DNA from 4 places in the Sinorhizobium sp. RAC02 genome. Region 4 is predicted to be linked to each of the others. Evidence: riboswitches for the same ligand, from Rfam matches in the RefSeq annotation. Region 4 holds a riboswitch; each other region holds the start of a gene.
What was found. Region 4 has a riboswitch for cobalamin ahead of BSY16_RS27565 (ABC transporter substrate-binding protein). Riboswitches for the same ligand answer to the same signal wherever they lie in the genome.

Region 1 (5,496 bases), on a different replicon from region 4:
ACATCGCCGGTGCACCGATCGACTTCATCGAAGTCGCGGCCACCGACGATGGATAGGTCGAGTACCGTCCGTCACGCCTCGATCGACACGTCGCCGATCGGCCGCGAGCAGCAGGCGAGGATGTAGCCCTCCTCGATCTCGTCGTCGAGAATGCCGCCATTGTGGCGCATGTCCACGTCGCCGGAAATCTTCAGGACACGGCAGGTGCCGCACAGGCCGCCCTCGCAGGCCGCACCGATGCGCACGCCGGCGGCGCGCGCCGTCTGCAGGATCGTCTGGCCGGGCGGGCATTTGCCTTCCTTGCCGGCCATGGTGAAGGAGATGGTGGCCACCGCATTGGCATCGACCTCGATCTCGCCGGCGCCGGCACGGATGGCGATCTCCTCCGGTGCCGGTGCTGCTGCCGGCTGGAAGCTCTCCTCGTGGTAGCGCTCCATGTTGAAGCCGCAGACCTTCAGCATATCCCTGACGCCGCGCATGAACGGTTCCGGGCCGCAGCAGAAGACGGTGCGGTCGCGGAAATCCGGGGCGAGCAGCGACAGACGCGCCGCGTCGATGCGGCCGCGCAGGCCATGCCAGCCATCGCGCGGATTGTGGCCCTCGACGACGAAACCGAGTGCCAGGTTCGGCATGTGGGCCGCCAGACATTCGAGTTCGGCCTTGAACAGCAGGTCGTCCGGCCTGCGCGCGCAGGTGACGAAGGCGACGTCCGACTGCGGTGCGCAATCCGACATCCAGCGGGTCATCGACATCATTGGCGTGACGCCGGAGCCGGCCGAGATGAAGAGGTATTTTTCAGCGGGATAGCGCACGAAGGAAAAGTCGCCGAGCGGTCCGAAGGCCTTCAGCTTCATGCCCGGCTTCAGATGATCGAACATCCACCGCGTGCCGATCGAGCTCTTCTGCGCCTTCACCGTCACGGCGACGGAGAAAGGCCGCGAGGGCGTCGAGGACAGCGTGTAGGTGCGCATCACCGGCTCGTCTTCGGAGACGGGCAGCTCCAGAGTGACGAACTGGCCCGGCAGATACCGGAACCAGTTGTCGCGATCCGAACGGAAGGTGAAGGTCATCACATCCGTCGTCTCGACGGTCGCGGCAACGCATTCGAGAAGGTTGTGGCGATCGTGCCAGGGATTGAGTTCGTCGAAATGGCGGAAATGGCTGGCGATCGTCATCTCACGCCACCCGCGACAGCGGTTGCTTGGCGCCGTCGAGCCGTTCGATCATGAAATTGGCGTACCATTCGACGAACTGCATGACGCCACCTTCATCTTCCGGCGAATAAGGTCCGGGCTGGTAGGCCGGCGAGCGGATGCCGAAGGCATTTTCCTCGACGATCCGGCGGTCCTGGTCGTTGGTCTCGGTCCAGACATGGGTGAGTTCGTCGAGACGGTAATCGACGCCTTCCACGGCATCCTTGTTGACCAGCCACTTCGTCGTGACCTGCGTCAGTTCGGGCCCTAGCGGCAGCACGCGGAAGGTGATGGCGTGGTCGGCCAGCACGTGGTTCCACGTCGTCGGGTAGTGGAAGAGCAGCAGCGTGCCGATATGGCTTTCCAGCACGTCGCTCGACAGCGGGCGTGCAACGGCGCGCGCGCCCGACATGGTATAGCTCTCCGCATCCTGGATCAGCGGCATGCGGGCGGCGCGGAACTGGCCGGTCGGCGACATGCGGAATTCGCTCGGCAGGCCGGCGGTCTCGCACTTCGCCCAATGCTCGGCGATGACCGGATCATCCTTGGCGCCCTGCACGCCGGTGGCGCTCGGCGCTTCCGGATAGGTGCGGCAGAGTTCCGGATGGTTGGCGGCACAGTGGTAGCACTCGCGGTTGTTTTCCCAGACGAGCTTCCAGTTGCCCTTTTCGATGATCGTGCTTTCGAAGGCGACCTTGGTCTCCCCGAGGCGGTGACGGGCGAGATAGGGCTCGACCATGGCGCGGAACGGCGCAAAATCCGGAGCCTCATCGGCAAGGCAGATGAAGATGTAGCCGCCGACGGTCTCGCAATGCATGCGCTTCAGGCTATGCTGCGTCCTGTCGAAATCCTCCGCCATGTGACGGGCGAAGAGCAGCGAGCCGTCGAGTTCGTAGGTCCACTGGTGGTAGGGACAGACGAGTTTGGCCGACGAACCCTTGTTCTGGGTGCAGACGCGCGAGCCGCGGTGGCGGCAGGAATTGTGTAGCGCGCGCACCGTGCCCGAGCGGTCGCGGGTGATGACGACGGGATAATCGCCGACCTGCACGGTGAAATAGTTGCCGGCCTTGGGGATCTCGCAGTCATGGCCGATGAACAGCCAGTCGCGATACCAGATCGTCTCCAGATCGAGCTTGTAGTGGTCTTGGTCGATGTAGAAGGCCTGCTCGAGGCTGTAGCCGTCGCGCCGGTTCTTGAGCTTGCGGAGCACGTCGCTGCGAATGTCCATGCCGGATCCTCAGAATATCCAAATTATTGCCACGCAATTCCGAACGGAAAACCGCTTCACACTTTTCCTGGAACTGCTTTCGGATGAGGCGCACAGAAGGAGACGGCATCCACGCGGCAAGCCGCACGGAGTGCACGCTTCCCGGCCGCCCGCCGCAGCCAGTCACGATCGTTTCTCCAGGCTGGTTTCCGGGCTGAGGAGTGTTCTTGTCGGGCCATGACCGCGTCCAAAAAGTCGAAAACCTTTCGGGGTCATGCCTTCCGAACCAGTGCAGCGCCTTCCCAGACCTCCCGTCCAGTGGCTTCTGCTGCACCTTGCTCCAACACCGTTGCGGGGGCAGCGCCGGAATTCAACCGGCTTCCCAATTCTCCACCCTCCCTGAGGAATGGCACCTTGAGTGTTCCTATCTAAACGCAAGAATCGTCGCGCAACATGTCGGAAAACGACATGGCCTCCTGATTTGACGACAGCTGTTTCCAGAAGAGCCAGGGCGTGGCGGGGTAACTTTCTCCAGTCATACCAAAGCGATATGCCTAATTTTTCGGCGCATTGCCTCGACAATGGCGATGCTGTGGCCAAGCATCACACGCTTGTCATATTGCGACCACGATGTTGCCGGGACAGGAATTGGGAGTGCGACAGCAAGGATTGCTTAACGACGTTTTCCTAAACTCGTCTGCGATCAGGGCGCGAGGATGGAGTGCCGCCACGTGCAGCAGACGAAATTTCGATATTACGACGCCGTTGCCTACAAGCGTGCGAACCCGCCGAAAGCAGCCGTACACACGCAATTTCTCCGGACCGGCCGTATCGACCGCGACGTCAGCTGGAGCCCAAGCGAGAAGCGTTACCTCTCCTATCAGGAAGTGGCCGAGCGCACCGGCCGCAAGCTGGAGCGGGCGGGCAGCGTCACCCATGACCGTATCAACGGCTTTCATGAGACGATCCAGTTTCCCAAGCTGATCTTCCACCGCACGCTGGCCGAGACGCCGCATCTCGGCTACTGCCACATCACGGTGGCCAATTCCCGCTTTGCGGAATTCCCGAACGTGCAATGGGCCTTCTACATGACCAATTTCCGTGCCGAGATCGGCGACGGGGAACAGTTCTTCGCCGGCATTTCGAAGAAGCCGGGCCGCATGTATTTCGCCATCGCGATCACCCCGACGGAAGAGGAAGGCCGCCTCACCATCGACCGCAAGGTGCGCGGCAACGGCGTGATCTTCCGCACCGACGACCCGAAACTTGCCATGAAGAACGTGCTGATGCTCGGTGCCCGCAACGAGGCGCTCCGCAAGATCATCCGCGCGCTTTAGAGCATTTCCGGGGATAGAACCGCGGCGCACCCTCGCTGGAATTGCTCTAGGACGCCCGGTACAGCATCCATTCCTTGCCGACCGGCACTTCGTCGCCGCGACCGTAGACGACGACGAGATCACCCCCGGCGCCCTTCGCCTCCAGAAGCGCCCGGTCGCAGGCCGATGCGAGGTCGAGCGCGCTGTCGGCGCGGTCCGACATGCACACACCGGCTGACAAGGTCAGATGGCCGAGATTGCGGCCGGTGCGGGGGTCGCGGAGCGCAACCGTCTGGAACGCTGCGCGCAACAGATCGACAAGCCGTGTCACCTCGCCCTCGTCCGACGTCTGGAACAGGAAGCCGAAGCGCAGGCCGTCGAAGCGCACGGCGAGATCGTTGGCCGGAAATACCTGGCGGATGAGACCGCCGTAGAAGGTGACGAGATGGTCCGAAAGGGCCTCGATCTGGGCCGGCGAGAAACGGCGATCGGCATCGACCTCGGCGACGACGACGCCACAAAGCATCGGCAGGTCCGGATTGGCATAGACCCGGGCGAGCGCCTTGTTGAAGGCGCGGCGGTTGCCGAGTTTCGTCGGCGGATCGATGAATTTCATCGCCTCGAAATCCGCCATCTCCTTCTGGATGCCTTCCATGACGGCCGATTGCGCGGCGACCTTTGCGGCCATTTCCGCCGTGTGGCTGACGCGCTGTTCGGTCGCGCGTTGCAGGGCCTCGAGCGAGCCGCCGAGCATATCCACCCCGCCCGCTTTTTGAATGACCTGCGAGGCCTCGCCGATCAGCCGGCCATAGTCGGAAAGCGACGTCCGCTCCTGGCTGAGCAGGTCCATGAAATTGCTCATCTCGCCGCTGATCGCACCGGCGGAGCGTTGCAGCACGCCGGCCTCATGCTGGTGGGGCAGGTACTTCCGGCCGAGTTCATCGAGCATGGCCTGGGTCTTGTACTTGCCGAGCGCCACGAAATCGCGCACCAGATCCGGATTGGCGCCGGCATAGGCCTCGTAGACCAGTTCATAATTACGCGGCAGGCCATCGATGCCCATCTGCTTCATGGCCGTTGCGACGCGCAGGGCGATGTCGGTCGTCGAGGATTTCTTGTGAGTCATCTGGTGCGGGGACCTGCGTGCGGGAGTGTTCACCTCACCCATAGCAGGCCGCTCTTTCGACCCCTCTAACCCGATCATTCGAATTTTAAGCAATCCGCCTGTGCCCTTGGCATTTGCCGCCAAAGCCCTGTAAAGGAGGCCGGAAACGACGGAAGGGCGACATGGCTTACATCGTGGATACGCGGACGGAACCGGAGGTGGCGCTGGCGCGAGCCTCGGAGGTGCTGAGCCGCGGCGTGCCGGTCGCGATCCCTACGGAAACGGTCTACGGCCTTGCCGCCGACGCCACCAATCCGCTGGCGATCACCCGCATCTATGAGATGAAGGGGCGACCGCGCTTCAATCCGCTGATCTGCCACATGGCCGATCTTGCCATGGCAGAGCAACATGCCTTCTTTGATCCGCTGTCGCGCCAGATTGCAGAGGCCTTCTGGCCCGGCCCGCTGACCCTCATTCTGCCGATCCGGCCGGAGAGCGCCATCCACCCGCTGGCGCGCGCGGGGCTCGATACGGTCGGCATCCGCGTGCCGACGGGTTTTTCCAGCCGGCTGCTTGCCGCCTTCGGCCGGCCGCTGGCGGCCCCCAGCGCCAACACCTCCGGCCGTATCAGCCCGACGACCGCCCGGCATGTCGCCGAGGATTTTGGCGCGCGGC
Region 2 (5,496 bases), on a different replicon from region 4:
ATAGGTTTCCCACCCCTTGCCGCGGTCTTCCCGGTGTCTGGCGATGCGCTCCCGCATCTCGTCATCCCAGGCACGGCCGGTGGCGATATAATGACGCGAAAGGCCGGTCTCTGCGACCAGCCTTTCGGCAAAAGCGGATTTTCCGGAACGCGCACCGCCCAGAACCAGGACGGCCCCGGGCGATTTTTGCGTCATATCAGGCAGCCTTGGCGACTTTCTCGTTGGCAAAGCCCAACGCGAGACCGAGCACGATCCAGAAGAACAGCGTCGTGGCAAGTGCCGCAACCGCGAACTCCGCACCGAGAACGGCCGGAACGTTGCTGGAAATGTCGCTCGGCTGCGGCGCGCCGTAAACCTGCGGCGCCGCAATCAACACGATGCCGGCGACCTTGGCCACGATACCCTGCTTCAGGAACAGGAGGTACAGTCCCCCGGCCGAGAGCAGGACGGTCGCAACCCACCAGATCTGGCGCTGGGTAAGATCAGCAGCCGGGAAACCCGGAAGTTCCGGCGGCAGGCCGATGGCTGGCAGCATATGCACGGCAAGCCAGCCGGAGGCACCCCAGAGCGCACCGTTCGCGACGGTGATCGGGTGTCCGGAAACCAGGCTGAAACCCGCCAGCAGAAGCGCAAAGCCGGTGCCGGTGACAAGGTTGGCCAAAAGCGTGCCGGAGAAACGGCTCATGCCGAACATGATGCCACCTTCCTCGTGCTCCTCGCCCTCATGGGCATAGGCGACGGAAACCGGCGACAGGTAAGACGCGACGTCCAGAATCACGGCGCCGAGCGAGGAATGCTCCTGCGTCGTGGCGGCGCCACCCGTGGTGGGCGTCGTGCCATCAGTTGCCGGTGCGGTTTCTTCGCCGCCGCCCTCGAATTCTTCTGCGTGAAGAATGAGCGGCACGACTCGTGCCTCCTGGGCGGCTGTCATCAGCACGCCAGAGAACAGCCCGGCCACCAGGGCGGCCAGGAGATAACGAACGATCATGTCAAAAACTCCTTAGTGGCAGGGAAAGCCGTAGGAGTGACGGGTGTCGTGCGCCGTATCGTGCAGCACGGCCGAATTTGCCAGGCCGGCGCTGAAAACGAGGAAGGCACCGAGCAGCAGCGCAAGCGCGCCGGCGACAAGGCGATCGTTTGCGGAAAGGGTAACAGTAGACGTAGCGGAAACAGCCATGACAACCTCCGTGCAGGCGTTGGGGAAGCCCCTCCCCAGGTCGAGCGATATGCCCTCATCGGCTGGCAGGTCTCCTGGCTCGTGGCGTCCGGCGTTTTCACGCCTGCGGACCGCTCTCACCTTCCCGGGTATCAGCATCGCGAAAGGTGGACGATTCGTAGAGAAAGAGGCGTCCGAGCCTTGGCTTATCGCAATGCCACCCAGTGGCTTTTCCGGCTGGTTTTCTCTGTGCAGCCCGGAGCACCATGCCCCATGACCCACACAAATCCTCCCCACCGGATGAACGTTCCTCGCCACTCTACAGTCGCGGGGTCGGCCGTGATTGCAGCGCCCTAATTGGGTCCGCCGCGTCACATTCCCATTTACTCCCCGATCCGTTTCCGGATCCGGGAACCATCCAATACTGCGGATGATTATGCTTCCCGTCCCGTGAAGTCAATCGACCGGCAGCGGCATCACCTGTGCTGAAACCGCCGTCCGGTCGTCGCAATCTCAATAGCCGGGGATGATCACCATGCCACCGCCGCCATTGTAGTAGCCGTCGTCACCGTTGTAGCGCTCGTAGTAGCCGTCAACGGGGCCTTCCAGCACGTCATAGTCCTGCTGGTACTGGCGTTGCTGGTACTGGCGCTGCTGATATTGACGCTGGCGATTCTGGCGAGCCTGAGCATACTGCGCGGCCTGCCGGAGTTCACGGAACTGCGCACGCGACAGGTAGCCGTCAGCGCGATAACCGGACGAGCCCTGCCATGACGCGATCGCCGAGCGGGTACGCGGTCCGAACACGCCATCCGCGCCATAGGTGTTGAAGCCCAGAACGCTCAGCCAGCGCTGCGCCTGCACACGGGTCGAGCGCTGCATATAGGCTTCGCGTGGGTCAATGACCGGTTCCTCGACGACCTTGCGCTCGGTTTCCGTGGTCGCCGTCTCCTGCTTCGGCTTGGTTTCCTGTGTTTGCTGGCGCGCGGCATCGGCAAGCGTCGAGAGCCGTTCGCGAGCATCCGCGAGGAATCGGCCATTCGGATAAGCCCTGAGATAGTCGCGGAAAGCATCTGCCGAACCGTCGAGCACGGCTTTGCGGAAGGTTTCCTCTTCGCGCTTCGCCGCATCGGCCTGTTCCACGGCAAGGCCCCGGTCCTTCGTCTCGGCACCCTGCGCTTCATTTTTGCGGGCCGCGGCTGCCGCGTTATCGGCTTCAGCTTGCTTCTTTGCAGTCGCCGCCTCTTCGGCGCGTTTTTCCGCCTCGTCGGCAAGGCGGGCCGCTTCCGTGGCCTTCGCCTCGGCGTCCGCCGCAGCCTTGGCGGCTTCGGCCTTCAGTTTCTCCACTTCGGCAGCTTTCTCTTCCGCAAGCTTGCGGGCAGCGGCGGCCTCTTCCTCGATCCGAGCCTTTTCGGCAGCGGCCGCCTTCTCAACCTCGACGCGCTTGACATCGGCGTCGCGACGGGCGGCGGCCTCTTCCTCGGCACGCGCCTTTTCCGCAGCGGCAGCCTCTTCGGCCTTCGCGCGCTCAGCCTCGGCCTTCACCCGGGCAGCCTCTTCCGTCTTGGCCTTGTCCGCCGCAGCCTCCGCCTCTGCCTTCAGGCGCTCGGCCTCGGCTGACTTTTCATCGGCGAGCTTGCGGGCGGCGGCTTCCCTCTCATCGGCTTCCGCCTTCAGGCGAGCGGCTTCCTCGACGCGCGCCTTTTCGGCGGCGGCAGCCTCCGCCCGTGCCTTCTCCTCCGCAGCCGCCTTTTCTTCAGCCGCCTTTTCTTCGGCAAGCTGACGGGCAGCCGCTTCTTCTTCCGCCTTCTTTGCCTCAGCCTCCGCCTGCAGGCGCGCGGCTTCCGCCTCGGCCTTTTCCGCCTCGGCAACCTTGCGCGCTTCCTCTTCAGCCTGCTTCGCCTCGGCTTCCGCCTTCAGGCGTGCCGCTTCCGCTTCGGCCTTTGCCTTTTCCGCCTCCGCGACCTTGCGGGCTTCCTCTGCAGCTTGTTTTGCCTCGGCTTCAGCCTTCAAGCGGGCGGCTTCCGCATCGGCTTTTGCCTTTTCCGCTTCTGCAACCTTGCGGGCTTCCTCTTCGGCCTGCTTTGCATCGGCTTCCGCCTTCAACCGGGCTGCCTCCGCATCGGCCTTGGCCTTTTCCGCTTCTGCGGCTTTCTGGGCGTCTTCCTCGGCCCTTTTGGCTTCGGCGGCCGCACGCTCGGCTTCCTCGGCCTTCGCTTGTTCGGCGGCGGCGGCCTCGTCCGCCTTGGCCTTTGCACCAGCCTGCTCAGAGCTTCCGGTCGTCGGCTTGGCCTTGGTGCTGGCCTGCAATTCAGCGATGCGCAGGCGCGCCATCGAGGCGAAGGTGCCGTTCGGATAGGTCTTCAGATAACCTTCGTACTGTGTGACGTCGCTGCCGGCGGAAACCTTCTGCCAGAGGGCGAACTCCTCCTCCCAGCGCTTTCCCGCACTCGTCGCTTCCTTGCCCGTCGTCTGGGCGAAGGCGGCGACCGGCAGGCCGCAAAGCGACAGCCCGACGAGGCTTGCAAGGCCGCATCTCACCAGAACGGATCGTGCGAGAGGTCCAGAACCCATATTTCTCACCCTTTCGGAGCGCGCGAAGGCTTAAAGCCCGATGACCGGGCGGATTTCCGTCACTCCTCGCACCGAATTCTGGCGCAACTTTGGTGCGGCAGGCCGGTGGCGAAGAACCCGATGGCTGTACGTTTCAGAAGGCCAGTTTAATCAGCGGCGCCCAAAAGGCCATCGAGCCAAACGGGGTCGAGAACCGCCTCCAGCTCCGCCGCCACACCATCCAGCGCCTCGTCGACGCTCTTTCGATAATCGAATCCGCCGCCTTCGATGCCGAAATCGGCAAGCAGTCCGGCCCGGTAGGCGTCGCTGGAGAGGAGGCCGTGCAGGTAGGTGCCCATCACCCGCCCATCGGCCGAAACGGCCCCATCGGCGCGCCCGTCGATACGGACCGAGGGATGCAGCGTATCCGGCCCCGTGGTCTTGCCGAGATGGATTTCATAGCCTTCCAGCGGCACGTCATATTGCAGTGAATGCGCCGTGCTGTTGCGCACGGTCTTCTCCGGCGCCATCTCCGTTTCGACCGCGAGCAGGCCAAGGCCTTCGACCTCCCCCTCGCTCCCCTCGATACCGAGCGGGTCCGTAACCCGTTGGCCCAGCATCTGGTAGCCGCCGCAAATGCCGATGACGCGGCCACCGCGGCGCATATGCAGGGCGAGATCCCTGTCCCAGCCCGCTGCTCGGAAATCGCGCAGGTCCGCGATGGTGGATTTCGAGCCAGGCAGGATAACAAGCCCGGCATCGGTCGGAATGCGCTCCCCGGGGCGCACGAAGACAAGATCCACCTGCGGCTCGGCCTTGAGCGGATCGAGATCATCGAAATTTGCAATGCGCGACAGGACCGGCACCGCCACTTTCAGCGCGCCCTCGCCCCCCTTGGCAAGCCGCTCCAGCACGACGGAATCTTCCGCCGGCAGGCGTGCTGCCTGTTTCAGCCAGGGAACGACGCCGAAGCACGGCCAGCCGGTAAAGCGGCCAATCTCCGTAATCCCGCTGTCGAACAACGTGACGTCGCCGCGAAACTTGTTGATGAGGTAGCCGGTGACCATGCGCCGGTCTTCATCCGGCAGGATGGCATGGGTGCCGACGAGCGAGGCAATCACGCCGCCGCGGTCGATGTCGCCAACGAGCACGACGGGCACGCCGGCGCGCGTCGCAAAACCCATATTGGCGATGTCCCCTGCCCGGAGATTGATTTCCGCCGGCGAGCCCGCGCCCTCGACGACGACGAGATCGGCACCCGCCGAGATCGTCTCGAAACTTTCCAGCACGGCGCCCATCAGCTTCGGTTTCAGTGCCTGGTAGTCCCGCCCCTTCGCCTGGCCGAACACCTTGCCCTGCACGATGATCTGGCTGCCGACGTCGGATTGCGGCTTCAGCAGCACCGGGTTCATGTGCACGGAGGACGGCACGCGGGCAGCGAGCGATTGCAGCCACTGCGCCCGGCCGATCTCGCCGCCATCGGCCGAAACGGCGGCGTTGTTCGACATGTTCTGCGGCTTGAAGGGACGCACCTTCAAGCCGCGATTTGCAGCGATGCGGCAGAGCCCTGCCACCAATACCGTTTTTCCGACATCAGAGCCGGTGCCCTGGAGCATGATCGTTCTTGTCATGCGCCCCAACTAGCATTCCCGCCTGCCGCCGAAAAGCCCTGATTTACCGCAATTCCGCCCCAATCTTACACCGCCGGCAGGTGCATTTTCGCAACAGCGCGCCATGCAATGCAAGCATGGCAGATTTGCTATTCATTTTGCGACATTTTGCGCCGT
Region 3 (5,496 bases), on a different replicon from region 4:
CACAGGCAGCGACCGGCGACGACGGCGGCTCCATCACCAGGATCGATACTCTGCCGAAAAAGGCGGAAACAGCGGTCAAGACGCCGGTGACGATCGAGGAACGCGACTACGATCCGGCGACCAGCAAGGTGCGCACAGTCGGCCCGGTCTTCCTGCCGGCAAACCAATCCGCCATCGACCTCGGCCGTCCGGCCGATGCCGGCGTCAACTGACGCCGGTTTCCGGCCAGCGCTCCTCGAACACCAGTTCTTCCAGCGGCAGGCGCTGTCGCCAGCCCTTCACCGCCAGCTCCGGCTCGGCATAGAGCCGGTCGACGAAACCCACACACAGCCAGGCGACGATCTCGATATGCTCGGGTATGCCGAGGATGCCCCGGACGTCGCTGTCGTGAAAGATGCTGACCCAGCCGACGCCCACCCCCTCCGCCCGCGCCGCGAGCCAGAGGTTCTGCACGGCGCAGACCGTCGAATAGACATCCATGCGCGGATTGTGGGTGCGTCCCAGCACCACCGTTCCGCCGCGCATCGGATCACAGGTCACGCAGATCGAGAGCGGCGCCTTGAGAATGCCCTCGAGCTTCAGGGCGCGATACTGCCCCTGCCGCTCGCCTTCGAACATCGCCGCCGCCTCGGCATTGGCTTTTTCAAACGCGGCATGCACCCGCCGCCGCGTCGCCTCGCTGCGCACCATGAGAAAATTCCACGGCTGCATGAAGCCGACCGACGGCGCGCTGTGGGCGGCATGCAGCAGACGGCCGACGAGGTCGTCCGGCAATGGTTCGGGCAGAAACTGGTCGCGCACGTCACGGCGCGTTTCGATGGCACGATAGACGGCTTGCCTGTCCTCGCAAGAAAAGGCGCCCGCCCGGACCAGAGGGTCCCACGGTTCGGTTCGCATCGTTTTCTCCCCAACAATGCGCACAACCTGCCGCCGTCCACGCGGGTTCGGTCTATCTTGCCAGGCCGGTCTTCTGACTTCGGGTCACGCAGCAAGCACCTGCCTTCCCGGTTGAGCAACCAGTGGCAAAAGCCTGAATCGATTCAAGCTTTTACGGCGCGCGCTATCCCCGTCACAGCGTTGGGCACGTTCCGGACCTGGGCTTTTCAAGCCCGCACCGGATTCCCGATTCTCCCGCAAAAAGCGGGCACCTGACGGGGACGATATGCGCATGACCGGACGATGCGATCAAGCCCGCTTGCGCCGCGGGCCTGTCCATCTGCGGCTTACTAGGCGGCGCGGGCCTCGCCGGCCTCGGCAATCTCGGCCCTGTCCATGTCACCGGCATGGACGGCACGGTTGCGGCCGGCGTTCTTGGCCGCATAGAGCGCGGCGTCAGCCATGACCATGACGTCGTGCACCGTCTTGCCATGCTGCGGGAACTGGGCGATGCCGGCGCTACCGCCGATCAAGAGAAGCTGGCCGTCATAGGCGATCGGGATCTGCGCATCCAGAACGAGGCTGGCGGCAAGCTCCACCAGATGCTCTCGGCTATGTTCGCCGGTCAGCAGAACGCAAAACTCGTCGCCCCCCAGGCGGGCGACACAACCGCGCCGGCCGACACGCTCGGAGAAGCGCCTGGCGACGGCCTGAAGCACAGCATCCCCCGCAGCATGTCCATGCCGGTCGTTGACTGCCTTGAACTTGTCGAGATCGAGCGCGAGGATCGCGAAGGGCTTGTTCTCGCCCTTCTTGATGGCGCGCGACATTTCCTCGTCAAAACCGCTGCGGTTCTTGAGCCCGGTCAACGGATCGTGCCGTGCGAGGAAGGCATTCTTCGTCTCGCTGCGCTGGAGCGCGCGGACGAGTGCGGAAAAGCGCAGGGTGACGAACAGCATGACGCCGGCAAATACCAGCACGAACAACGCGATCTGCGGCAGCGCCGAGCGCCAGACGAAGGATCCCGGCATGTTGGGCCGCCAGGACGTGACCATCGGATTGTAGGTATCCCCGCCGACCGGCGTCATCAGCAACCCCGGCTCCTGTGTCACGATCGGCGTGAAGCCAAGATCGCGCACGCCGAGGCGCCGCTCGGTGTTTGCCAGCATCTTTTGCGAGACGGGTTTGACGGTGATCAGCAGCGTCGGCTCAAGCCGGTTCGCGGGGATGTAAAGTGTCTTGGGAATAACCGCCTGCACGACGACGATGCTCATCACCCGGTCGATCAAGCGCATGCCGGAAACGTGGATTTCGGGCAGTGCCGGCGTCAGCAGGTCCGGGTCTGCCTTCGCACCGGCCACCACCCAACCGCCGCGATCGGGCGACAGCGCCTCGCGATAGGCGCGCTCGGCCCTGCGGGTGAGATCGCTCACCCAGTGCAGCTTTTCGCGGGCCTTGCGTTCTGAAACCTTTTCACCGCGCTGTACGCCCAGCACCTTTTCACCATCCGGCGAGGTAAGGATCATCCAGGAGAAACCGAAATCGGACCACATCCAGTCCCGCATCTGGTCGCGCACGAAGGTGTCGTCCGGCATGCCGTCCGCCAGTTCGTTGAACGCCTTGTCCCAGAAGGAGAGCTGGCTCTGGTACTGCACGACCTGGTCGATCTGGTGGCTGAACTCGTTGCGCACAAGGGTGCGCTCGGTCTCGGCGACGAAACTGTCGGCCCGCTCGATTGCATAGTCCAGAACGAGATAGTTGGCGGCTCCAAACAGCAGGACGATCATCAAGGCCGCCGCCCGGATCGCCCAACCTACACCGCGTCGCCGCGTCGTGCGGCCCAGTTCAGCCTTGCCCGTCATTGTTTCCCTGCCTGTCCCCCACCCTTTCCGGGCATTGTTGGGAGGAGGCTAACTGACAGACGGCAAAATTCGCTTAAACGGGCTGGTGAGTGAAAACTTAACTCACGCTCACCGGAAATGGGGATCACCCAGCCGGCGCGTAGCGCACGAAGGCGAATTCTGTGCCATCCGGCGACCAGTTCGGCACATTCATCGTGCCCTGTCCGCCGAAAAGCTCTAACAGAATCCGCGCGTTGCCGCCGTCCATGTCCATGAGGCGCAGGCGCACATCGAGATCGCGGGGATGATCGAAAACGTCGCCCTCGTAGGAGAGCACGAGCAGGTGTTTTCCGTCCGGCGAAGGGTGCGGGAACCAGTCACCATAGGGGCTGTCGGTGATGCGCGTCGGCTCGCTGCCGTCGGCACGCACGCGCCAGATCTGCATGTGGCCGGTGCGGCTGGAATTGAAGTAGATCCACTCCCCATCGGCAGAATAATCCGGCCCGTCATTGCGCCCTTCGCCGAAGGTCACACGCCGCTCCTCGCCGCCTGCGACCGGGATGGTGTAAATGTCGAAGACATCGCCCCGGATGCCACAATAGGCGAATGTTTCGCCATCCGGCGACCAGCCATGCCAGTAGGACGGCAGGTTCGGCGTTACCAGCCGCGGCGTGCCGCCCTCGGTCGGCAGCACATAGATCGCCGACTTGCCGAACTCGACCTTGTCGCTGATCGCCAGCAACGTGCCATCGGGCGAAAGCCCGTGGTCATTGTTGCAAAGCGTCGCAAACCCCGTGTCGATCTGCACGGGTTCGCTGCCATCAAGCGAAAGGCGATAGAGCAGCCCGTCGCCGTTGATGACCAGAAAACGCCCATCCCGCGAAAAGTTCGGCGCCTCGACGAGCCGCTCCGTCTGCCACACGACGCGCGTTTCGCCAGTAACGATATTGTGGATCTCGACGGAACTGCGCATGGCTTTCTCCAGTCGTTATTGTCGCTCGTCGACCACCGGCAACAGCTTCCGGCAGATGGATTGCATGAGCACGAAATTGCTGTGCTCGCGCCAGGTCGAAACGAAACCCCAGGCCAACAGCAAAAGGATGCAGATGAAGGCCACGCCGGTGATGACAAGGCTGCCGGTCGCAAGGCCGTAGATGCCGAACACTGCCGGCGTCGCGAAATAGGCGATCTGCGCCGAAACATGCCGGCCGGCCGATACGTCGCTCAGTGACCACAACCGGATGAGCCTGATTTCCTCCGGTGTGAAATCCGGGCGGTTTTCGTCACCGCCCGGCTCGCTGGAGCGCGCCTCCACGCCCTACCCCCGGTCCCGGAACCGGTTGGTGATCGGGTAGCGGCGGTCTCGGCCGAAATTCTTCTTGGTGATTTTGACGCCCGGCGCCGATTGCCGGCGCTTGTATTCCGCGATGTAGAGCAGGTGCTCGATGCGATGCACGGTGGCCGCATCATGGCCACGCGCAACGATTTCCTCCGTGCTCATTTCCAACTCGACGAGGCACTCGAGGATATCGTCGAGCACCGGATAGGGCGGCAGCGAATCCTGGTCGGTCTGGTTGGGGCGCAATTCGGCAGACGGCGCCTTGTCGATGATGTTGTTCGGGATCACCTCGCCCGTCGGGCCGAGCGCGCCTGGCGGCACATGCCCGTTGCGCCAGCGCGACAGCGCGTAGACCTGCATCTTGTAGAGGTCCTTGATGGGATTGAAACCGCCGTTCATGTCGCCGTAAAGCGTGGCGTAGCCAACCGACATTTCCGACTTGTTGCCTGTCGTGACGACCATCGAGCCGAACTTGTTGGAGATCGCCATGAGGATCGTACCGCGCGTACGGCTCTGCAGGTTTTCCTCGGTAATGCCCTCTTCCGTGCCTTCGAAGGTTTCCGACAGTGCCGAGAGGAAGCCTGTCACCGGCGCCTCGATCGGCACGATGTCATAGCGGCAGCCGAGCAGCTTGGCACAGTCGGCTGCGTCCTTCAACGAATCCTTCGAGGTATAGCGGTAGGGGAGCATCACGCAGCGCACCCGCTCCTCGCCCAGCGCATCGACGGCGATCGCCGCGCAGATCGCCGAATCGATGCCGCCGGACAGGCCGAGCACGACATTCTTGAAGCCGTTCTTGTTGACGTAGTCACGGAAGCCGAGCAGGCAGGCGCGGTAATCCGCCTCCTCCTTCTCCGGAATGCGCGACATCGGCCCGCCGTCGCAGACCCAGCCCTCGCCATGCTTCTTCCAGGTGGTGAGCGCGATCGTCTCCTCGAACTGGCTCATCTGGAAGGCGAGCGTCTTGTCGGTGTTGAAGGCGAAGCTCGCGCCGTCGAAGACGAGTTCATCCTGGCCACCGAGCTGGTTGGCATAGAGCAGCGGCAGGCCGGTCTCGATGACCTGCTTCAGCGCCACCTGGTGGCGAATGTCGACCTTGCCGCGATAGTAGGGCGAACCGTTCGGCGAGAGCAAGATTTCCGCTCCGCTTTCCGCCAGCGTCTCACAGACGCCGAGTTCGCCCCAGATGTCTTCGCAGATCGGAATGCCGAGACGCACGCCGCGGAAATTCACCGGTCCGGGCATGGCGCCCTGGTCGAAAACGCGCTTTTCGTCGAACTCGCCGTAGTTCGGCAGGTCCACCTTGTCGCGCACGGCGATCACCTTGCCGCCATCGAGCACGGCAACGGCATTGTAGCGACCCGTCTCATCCTGCCGCGGGAAGCCGATGATGACGCCGGGGCCGCCCTCGGCCGTGTCGGCGGCGAGAGCGTCGATGGC
Region 4 (5,496 bases):
GGATTTTCATCTTGCCTCTGCAACGAGCTTGAGTTTGGCCGGTCGCGGATTGGGCCGGCGGTAACGGATGAAGCAGCCACCAGCGCTGTCGCGCTCGATATCGACGGTGACGCGGAACACGTCGTGCAGACGCTGCGGCTCCAGCACCTTGGCGGGGGCGCCGAGGGCCACGATGCGTCCTGCCTGCATCACGGCGATGCGGTCACAGAACATGGCGGCATGGTTGAGGTCGTGAAGCGCTGCGACCACGGTCAGGTCCTGTTCACGCACGAGCTGGAGCAGGCCGATCTGGTGGCCGATGTCGAGATGGTTGGTCGGCTCGTCGAGCAGAAGGATCGGCGATTGCTGGGCAAGCGCGCGGGCAATATGCAGCCGCTGGCGCTCGCCGCCGGACAGCGTGTGCCAGAGACGGTTGGCGAAATGCGCCATGTCCACCTCCTCCAGCGCCCGGTCGACGACGGCATCATCCGCCTTCGACCAGGGTGTTAGCGCGCCCAGATGGGGCGTGCGGCCGAGTTCGACGGCCTGGCGCGCCGTGATGCGTTCCGTCGTTTCCGCTTGCTGCTCGACGAAGGCAATGCGCCGCGCGATCGCCTGCCGCCCGTGCGCCAAAAGCAGTTTGCCGTCCAGCGTCACCTCGCCCCGCTGCGGTTTGCGGATGCCGGCGATGAGCGCCATCAAACTGGTCTTGCCCGACCCGTTCGGGCCGATGATTCCGAGGAATTCGCCGGGGCGCACGTCGAGTGAGACATCCGACAGGATTTTTGTGCCACCCGCCGACCAGGAAAGTCCGTTTGCAACCAGTGTCATAGCGCCGATCTCCTCTGACTTAAGATGAGCGCAAAGGCTGGTGCGCCGAACAACGCCGTGATGACGCCGATAGGCAGCACCTGGCCGGGGATGATGACGCGCGACAGCACGTCGGCGGCGATCATGAAAATGGCGCCGATCAGCGCCGAGGCCGGCAGCAGCAAGCCGTGGCGCACGCCGACGACCATGCGGGCGGCATGGGGAATGACGAGACCGACGAAGCCGATCGAGCCGACGATCGAGACCATGACGGCCGTCATCAACGCGGAAATGGCAATCAGCACGACGTAAACACGGCGCACCGGAATGCCGAGGGAGGCGGCCGATTCGGTTCCGAAGGTGAAGGCGTCCAGCGCGCGGGCATGCCACAGGCAGACGAGCAGGCCGGCAAGCGCGACCGGCAGCGCCAGCCAGACATCCGGCCAGCGCACGCCGGAAAGATTGCCAAGCAGCCAGAACATGATGCCGCGCGCCTGCTCGGCATTGGCCGCTTTGGTGACGATGAAGGAGGTGAGCGCGTTGAAGAGCTGTGAGCCAGCGACGCCTGCCAGAATGATCGCGCTGGTGCCGCGCCCGGCGCGCACGGCCAGAACGCTGACCAGAGCGAAGGCGACAAGCGCGCCGATGAAAGCGCCGATCGGCAGCGTCAGCATGCCGGCACCGATGCCGAGGATCGCGACGGCGACGGCGCCGGTCGAGGCACCAGCCGAAATGCCGAGAATATAAGGATCGGCAAGCGCATTGCGCAGCAGCGATTGCAGGATCACGCCGGAAAGCGCCAATGCCGAGCCGCAGCAGGCGGCGACCACGGCGCGGCTCAGTCGGTAGTTCCAGATGATGCCCTCGTCGATCGGCTCCAGCGCATAACCCGCCTGCCAAAGACGGTTCGCCACGGTCTTCCCCACGACATCGAGCGGGATTGCCGTCTCGCCAACCGCCGCGCCCACACCGAGTGCGGCAAGCAGGAGCACGAGCGCCGCGAAAGCGGCGCCCGTCCGGAGCAAGAGGGGGCGATCTGCCATCACTTGGCGAGGCCAGCCTTTTCGACCGCGTCGGCGAGCACTTCGATGCCCTCGATGGTGCGGATCGTCGGGTTCATCGCCTGGGCGTCCATGTCGACCACATAGCCGTTCTTGACCGCCGGCATCAGGCTGGCGACCGGATCTTCCTTCAAGAACTTGTGCTTGACGGCAACGTCATCGGCCGGGAAGCGGCGGCGTTCCATCTTGCCGGCGACGATGATGGTCGGATCGGCCTTGGCAACGGTTTCCCAGCCAACCGTCGGCCATTCCTCGTCGCTCTCGATAACGTTCTTGATGCCAAGCGCAGACAGGATGTAGCCCGGCGCGCCGTTGCGGCCGGCGACATAGGGGTCGATGTCGAGTTCGGCGCTGGAGAACCAGAAGACGGCGGACAGCTTGCCATCGGCAGAGGCGATCTTCTTGCGGGCCGCGGCCTCGCGGGCCTTGAGCTCGGCGATCACCTTCTCACCCTGATCCTGTACATTGAAAATCTGCGACAGTTCGCTGATTTCCTTGTAGATAAGGTCCATGGTGAAGACCGTCTTGCGCACACCGTCGCCGCCGCCGGTATTGTCCTTGCCGATGCAATCGGCCGGCGAGGTGTAGACGGGGATCTTCAATTCCTCGAACTGTTCCGGCGTCGCGACGATGCCTTCCGGGCCGACATGCCACTGGAACTGCGCCGTCACGAGGTCCGGCTTCTTGGCGACGACGCTCTCGAAGCTCGGATCATTGTCGGCAAGGCGCTCGACCTTGGCATTGGCCTCCTCGTAACCGGTCAGAACCGGGCCGATCCAGACCGCGGTGCCGACCATGCGGTCGCCGACGCCGAGCAGGTAGAGGATTTCGGTCGAGCTCTGGCCGAGCGAGACCGCACGCTCCGGCGCCTTCTCGAAGGTGACCGGGCGGCCGCAATTCTCGAACGTCAGCGGATACTGGGTTTCGGCGGCGTGGACCGCACCCGAGGAGAGAACAAAAGCTGCCGTGCCGGCAACGAACGAAAGCAGAGGGGCGGCACGTGAGGCCGCGGCAAAGATGGTCATGGGTTTCTCCCGGATGAAGGACTGCGCAAAAGGCGCGGAGGGACACGACGGCAGGCAGAAGCCTAGCCGACGCACCAACAGGAGCGGATCGATTGCGGTCGGGAGAAAACGAGTAGATATCTGCCAGGGGTGGCAGCGAAAATCGTCATGGCGTCTCCGTTCCGGGCATCCCCGCCCGTGACTTGGATTGTTGCTATGACGGCAGGTCTCCTGGCTCACGGATATCTGCTGCCTGTCTGCCTTCCCGCGGAAAACCGCAGTGGCATGACGCATAAACGCGTCCGAGGACAGGCGGCAATCCGCCTACAGTTGCGGGGGCAGCCACGGAATGGGTCCCTGTTGGGTCGTCCGCACCGTGTTCCCTATTAATCCCCTGGGAGTCATCCGTCAGGGAACCGTCGGCCCATCCTTAGTCCGCGCCACTCGGCAGCGTCAAGGCGCGATAGCCGTCAGGTCTCGAAATCCCCGAAGACATCCTGCAGGCGGGTCAGCGTATCGACGCGTTCACTCACCGCCTCGCCCATCACGACGATGATGTTGCTGAGCATGAGGTCCATGACGGCCGTCATGGTGGCGGCACCATCCCACAGCGGCCCGTGCGAGCCGGGTACGACGAGGCAGATATCGGAGACCTCCGGCCCCCAGGGGCAGAATTCATCGGTGAGCAGCACGACCTTGACGCCGGCGCGCCGCGCTTCCAGCGCCAGCGGCCGCGCCTTGGCGGCGAAGCGACGCACGTCGTGCAGGAAGAGCAGCCGCCCCTCGACGGAACCGTCGAGCACTTCGGCATAGGTGCCGTTGACGCCATCGACGAACTGGACGCGCGAGCGGGTATAAGAAAGCTGGCTGGCAAAATACTGGGCGATGCCGCGCACATTCTGGTAGGCCGCGACATAGACCTCGCTGGCACCGATGAGCGCGTCGATCGTCTGCTGCCATTCCGGCGCGGTGGTGATTTCGTAGATCTGCCCAAGATTGTCGATCTGCTGCTGGATGAGGCCGGCGAGCAGCTTGCCCTCCTTGCGGTCCTGTTCCAGCCGGTCGACCTGGCCCTTGACCTGCCAGGCCGGGTTGGAACTGCCATGCCGCAGTTCGCCCTTCAACTCATCAAGGCCATCAAAACCCATGCGGCGCAGATAGCGGCCGACGGTCATCGGCGAAAGTTCGAGGCGCTGGGCGATGGAACGCGCCGTCTCGAAAGGCAGATCGGCGATATTGCGCTCGATATAGTTGGCGATCAGCTTGTCGGACTTGGACCGCCGGAGGTCATCGGACTGTACGAGCTTCACAATGCGTTTCGACACGTCGCCCCTCCTCGAAGCCCGCCCATCCGGAGACAGGCGGGCCAGCGCTGTCACTGCGCGGTCTTCACCTTCGTCCAGACCCGGTCCAGCTGGCGCAGCGCGGGACCGAGATCCTCGAAGATCTGGAGACGCGCCATCGTTTCCGCTGGCGGATTGATCTCCTTGCTATTCTTGATCTTTTCCGGGGTCAATTGCCGCGCCGGAACGTTGGCCGTGCCGTTGGTCTGTTGCGAGACATTCAGCGCAACGATCTCCGGACGCGTATAGAACTGCAGGAATTTGATGGCATTTTCCTTGTTCGGCGCGCTCTTCAGCACGCAGGCATCCTCCTGGTACATGGTCGCGCCCTCTTCCGGGATCACGTAGCCGAGGTCCTTCTCGTTACCGAAGACATCGACCATGGCACCGACGAAGAAATGGCCGGCCGCCACGTCGCCAGACTGCACCATCGGCCGCGTGTCATAGGTAAAGGCCGCGACGTCCGGTTTCATGGCGATGATCGTGTCCGCCGCCTGCTGCAATTCGGCCGGGTCGGTGGAGTTGATCTTGTGGCCGTTCAGCATGAGGCCGACCGCGAGCACTTCGCGCATGTCGTCGAGCAGCGTGAACTTCAGTCCCTTGGCCTTGACCGTCTCGATCAAATCCTTCCAGCCGGTGATGTCCTTGCCGAGGATCGTGCGGTTGTAGAAGATGCCGACCGAGCCCCAGGCATAGGGCAGGCAATATTCGCCCTTCGGGTCGCTTTTCGCGCGCAGGAAGGCGGGATCGATGTTCTTGAAGCCTTCATAGGTGTTGATGTCGGTCTTCTCGAGCAGGTCGAGCTTGGCCATGATGTCTTGCATGTGCACGGACGGGAAGACGACGTCATAGCCCGTGGCGCCGCCCTGGATTTTCGCCAGCATTTCCTCGTTGGAGGAATAGGTCGAGAGGTTGACCTTGATCTGGGTCTCCTCCTCGAACTTCTTCAGAACCTCCGGATTGATGTATTCGCCCCAGTTGTAGACGTTGAGTTCGGCGGCACCTGCCATGCCCGCACTTGCCACGAGGGCGGCAAGCGAGAAGGCGGTATTGCGCGCCAATGCGCGAACACCGGATGCGCCGGCACGATCAAATTTTGTCATCGATAGTCTCCTCTGATGGTTTGGCCCGTCGAGGCCCCGGCGCTTTCCTTTGCGCCGTCTGTTCCCGTCCCGGCTTCTGTCGGCCGTTGACTTGGATGCGTAAATGGTATCCAGATATCCAAATCGCACAAGCGTTATTTTTATAACATAATGGGGAACGACGATGCGAGATTCCATAGTCCGCCTGGAGAAGGCG

Region 1: another riboswitch for cobalamin. It lies ahead of BSY16_RS10545 (aromatic ring-hydroxylating oxygenase subunit alpha); the one in region 4 lies ahead of BSY16_RS27565 (ABC transporter substrate-binding protein).
Region 2: another riboswitch for cobalamin. It lies ahead of BSY16_RS03905 (CbtB domain-containing protein); the one in region 4 lies ahead of BSY16_RS27565 (ABC transporter substrate-binding protein).
Region 3: another riboswitch for cobalamin. It lies ahead of bluB (5,6-dimethylbenzimidazole synthase); the one in region 4 lies ahead of BSY16_RS27565 (ABC transporter substrate-binding protein).

The regions. Positions count from the first base shown of each region.
Region 1 covers NZ_CP016450.1:2,190,067-2,195,562, forward strand. The annotation lists gene BSY16_RS10535 (metallophosphoesterase family protein) at 1-56, shown strand, start outside; gene BSY16_RS10540 (FAD-binding oxidoreductase) at 72-1,175, opposite strand; gene BSY16_RS10545 (aromatic ring-hydroxylating oxygenase subunit alpha) at 1,177-2,421, opposite strand; cobalamin riboswitch at 2,584-2,832, opposite strand; gene BSY16_RS10550 (DUF6656 family protein) at 3,132-3,737, shown strand; gene BSY16_RS10555 (diguanylate cyclase domain-containing protein) at 3,784-4,842, opposite strand; gene BSY16_RS10560 (L-threonylcarbamoyladenylate synthase) at 5,004-5,496, shown strand, end outside.
Region 2 covers NZ_CP016450.1:830,706-836,201, reverse strand. The annotation lists gene cobU (bifunctional adenosylcobinamide kinase/adenosylcobinamide-phosphate guanylyltransferase) at 1-195, opposite strand, end outside; gene BSY16_RS03910 (CbtA family protein) at 197-988, opposite strand; gene BSY16_RS03905 (CbtB domain-containing protein) at 1,001-1,177, opposite strand; cobalamin riboswitch at 1,225-1,590, opposite strand; gene BSY16_RS03900 (peptidoglycan-binding domain-containing protein) at 1,670-3,730, opposite strand; gene BSY16_RS03895 (cobyric acid synthase) at 3,877-5,340, opposite strand.
Region 3 covers NZ_CP016450.1:944,225-949,720, reverse strand. The annotation lists gene BSY16_RS04455 (DUF2865 domain-containing protein) at 1-212, shown strand, start outside; gene bluB (5,6-dimethylbenzimidazole synthase) at 205-897, opposite strand; cobalamin riboswitch at 944-1,167, opposite strand; gene BSY16_RS04445 (diguanylate cyclase domain-containing protein) at 1,227-2,738, opposite strand; gene BSY16_RS04440 (TolB family protein) at 2,863-3,690, opposite strand; gene BSY16_RS04435 (ammonium transporter) at 3,706-4,032, opposite strand; gene BSY16_RS04430 (NAD+ synthase) at 4,036-5,496, opposite strand, start outside.
Region 4 covers NZ_CP016452.1:1,413,273-1,418,768, reverse strand. The annotation lists gene BSY16_RS27580 (pseudoazurin) at 1-10, opposite strand, end outside; gene BSY16_RS27575 (ABC transporter ATP-binding protein) at 7-810, opposite strand; gene BSY16_RS27570 (FecCD family ABC transporter permease) at 807-1,832, opposite strand; gene BSY16_RS27565 (ABC transporter substrate-binding protein) at 1,832-2,839, opposite strand; cobalamin riboswitch at 3,059-3,290, opposite strand; gene BSY16_RS27560 (MurR/RpiR family transcriptional regulator) at 3,325-4,179, opposite strand; gene BSY16_RS27555 (polyamine ABC transporter substrate-binding protein) at 4,230-5,207, opposite strand; gene BSY16_RS27550 (ABC transporter ATP-binding protein) at 5,464-5,496, shown strand, end outside.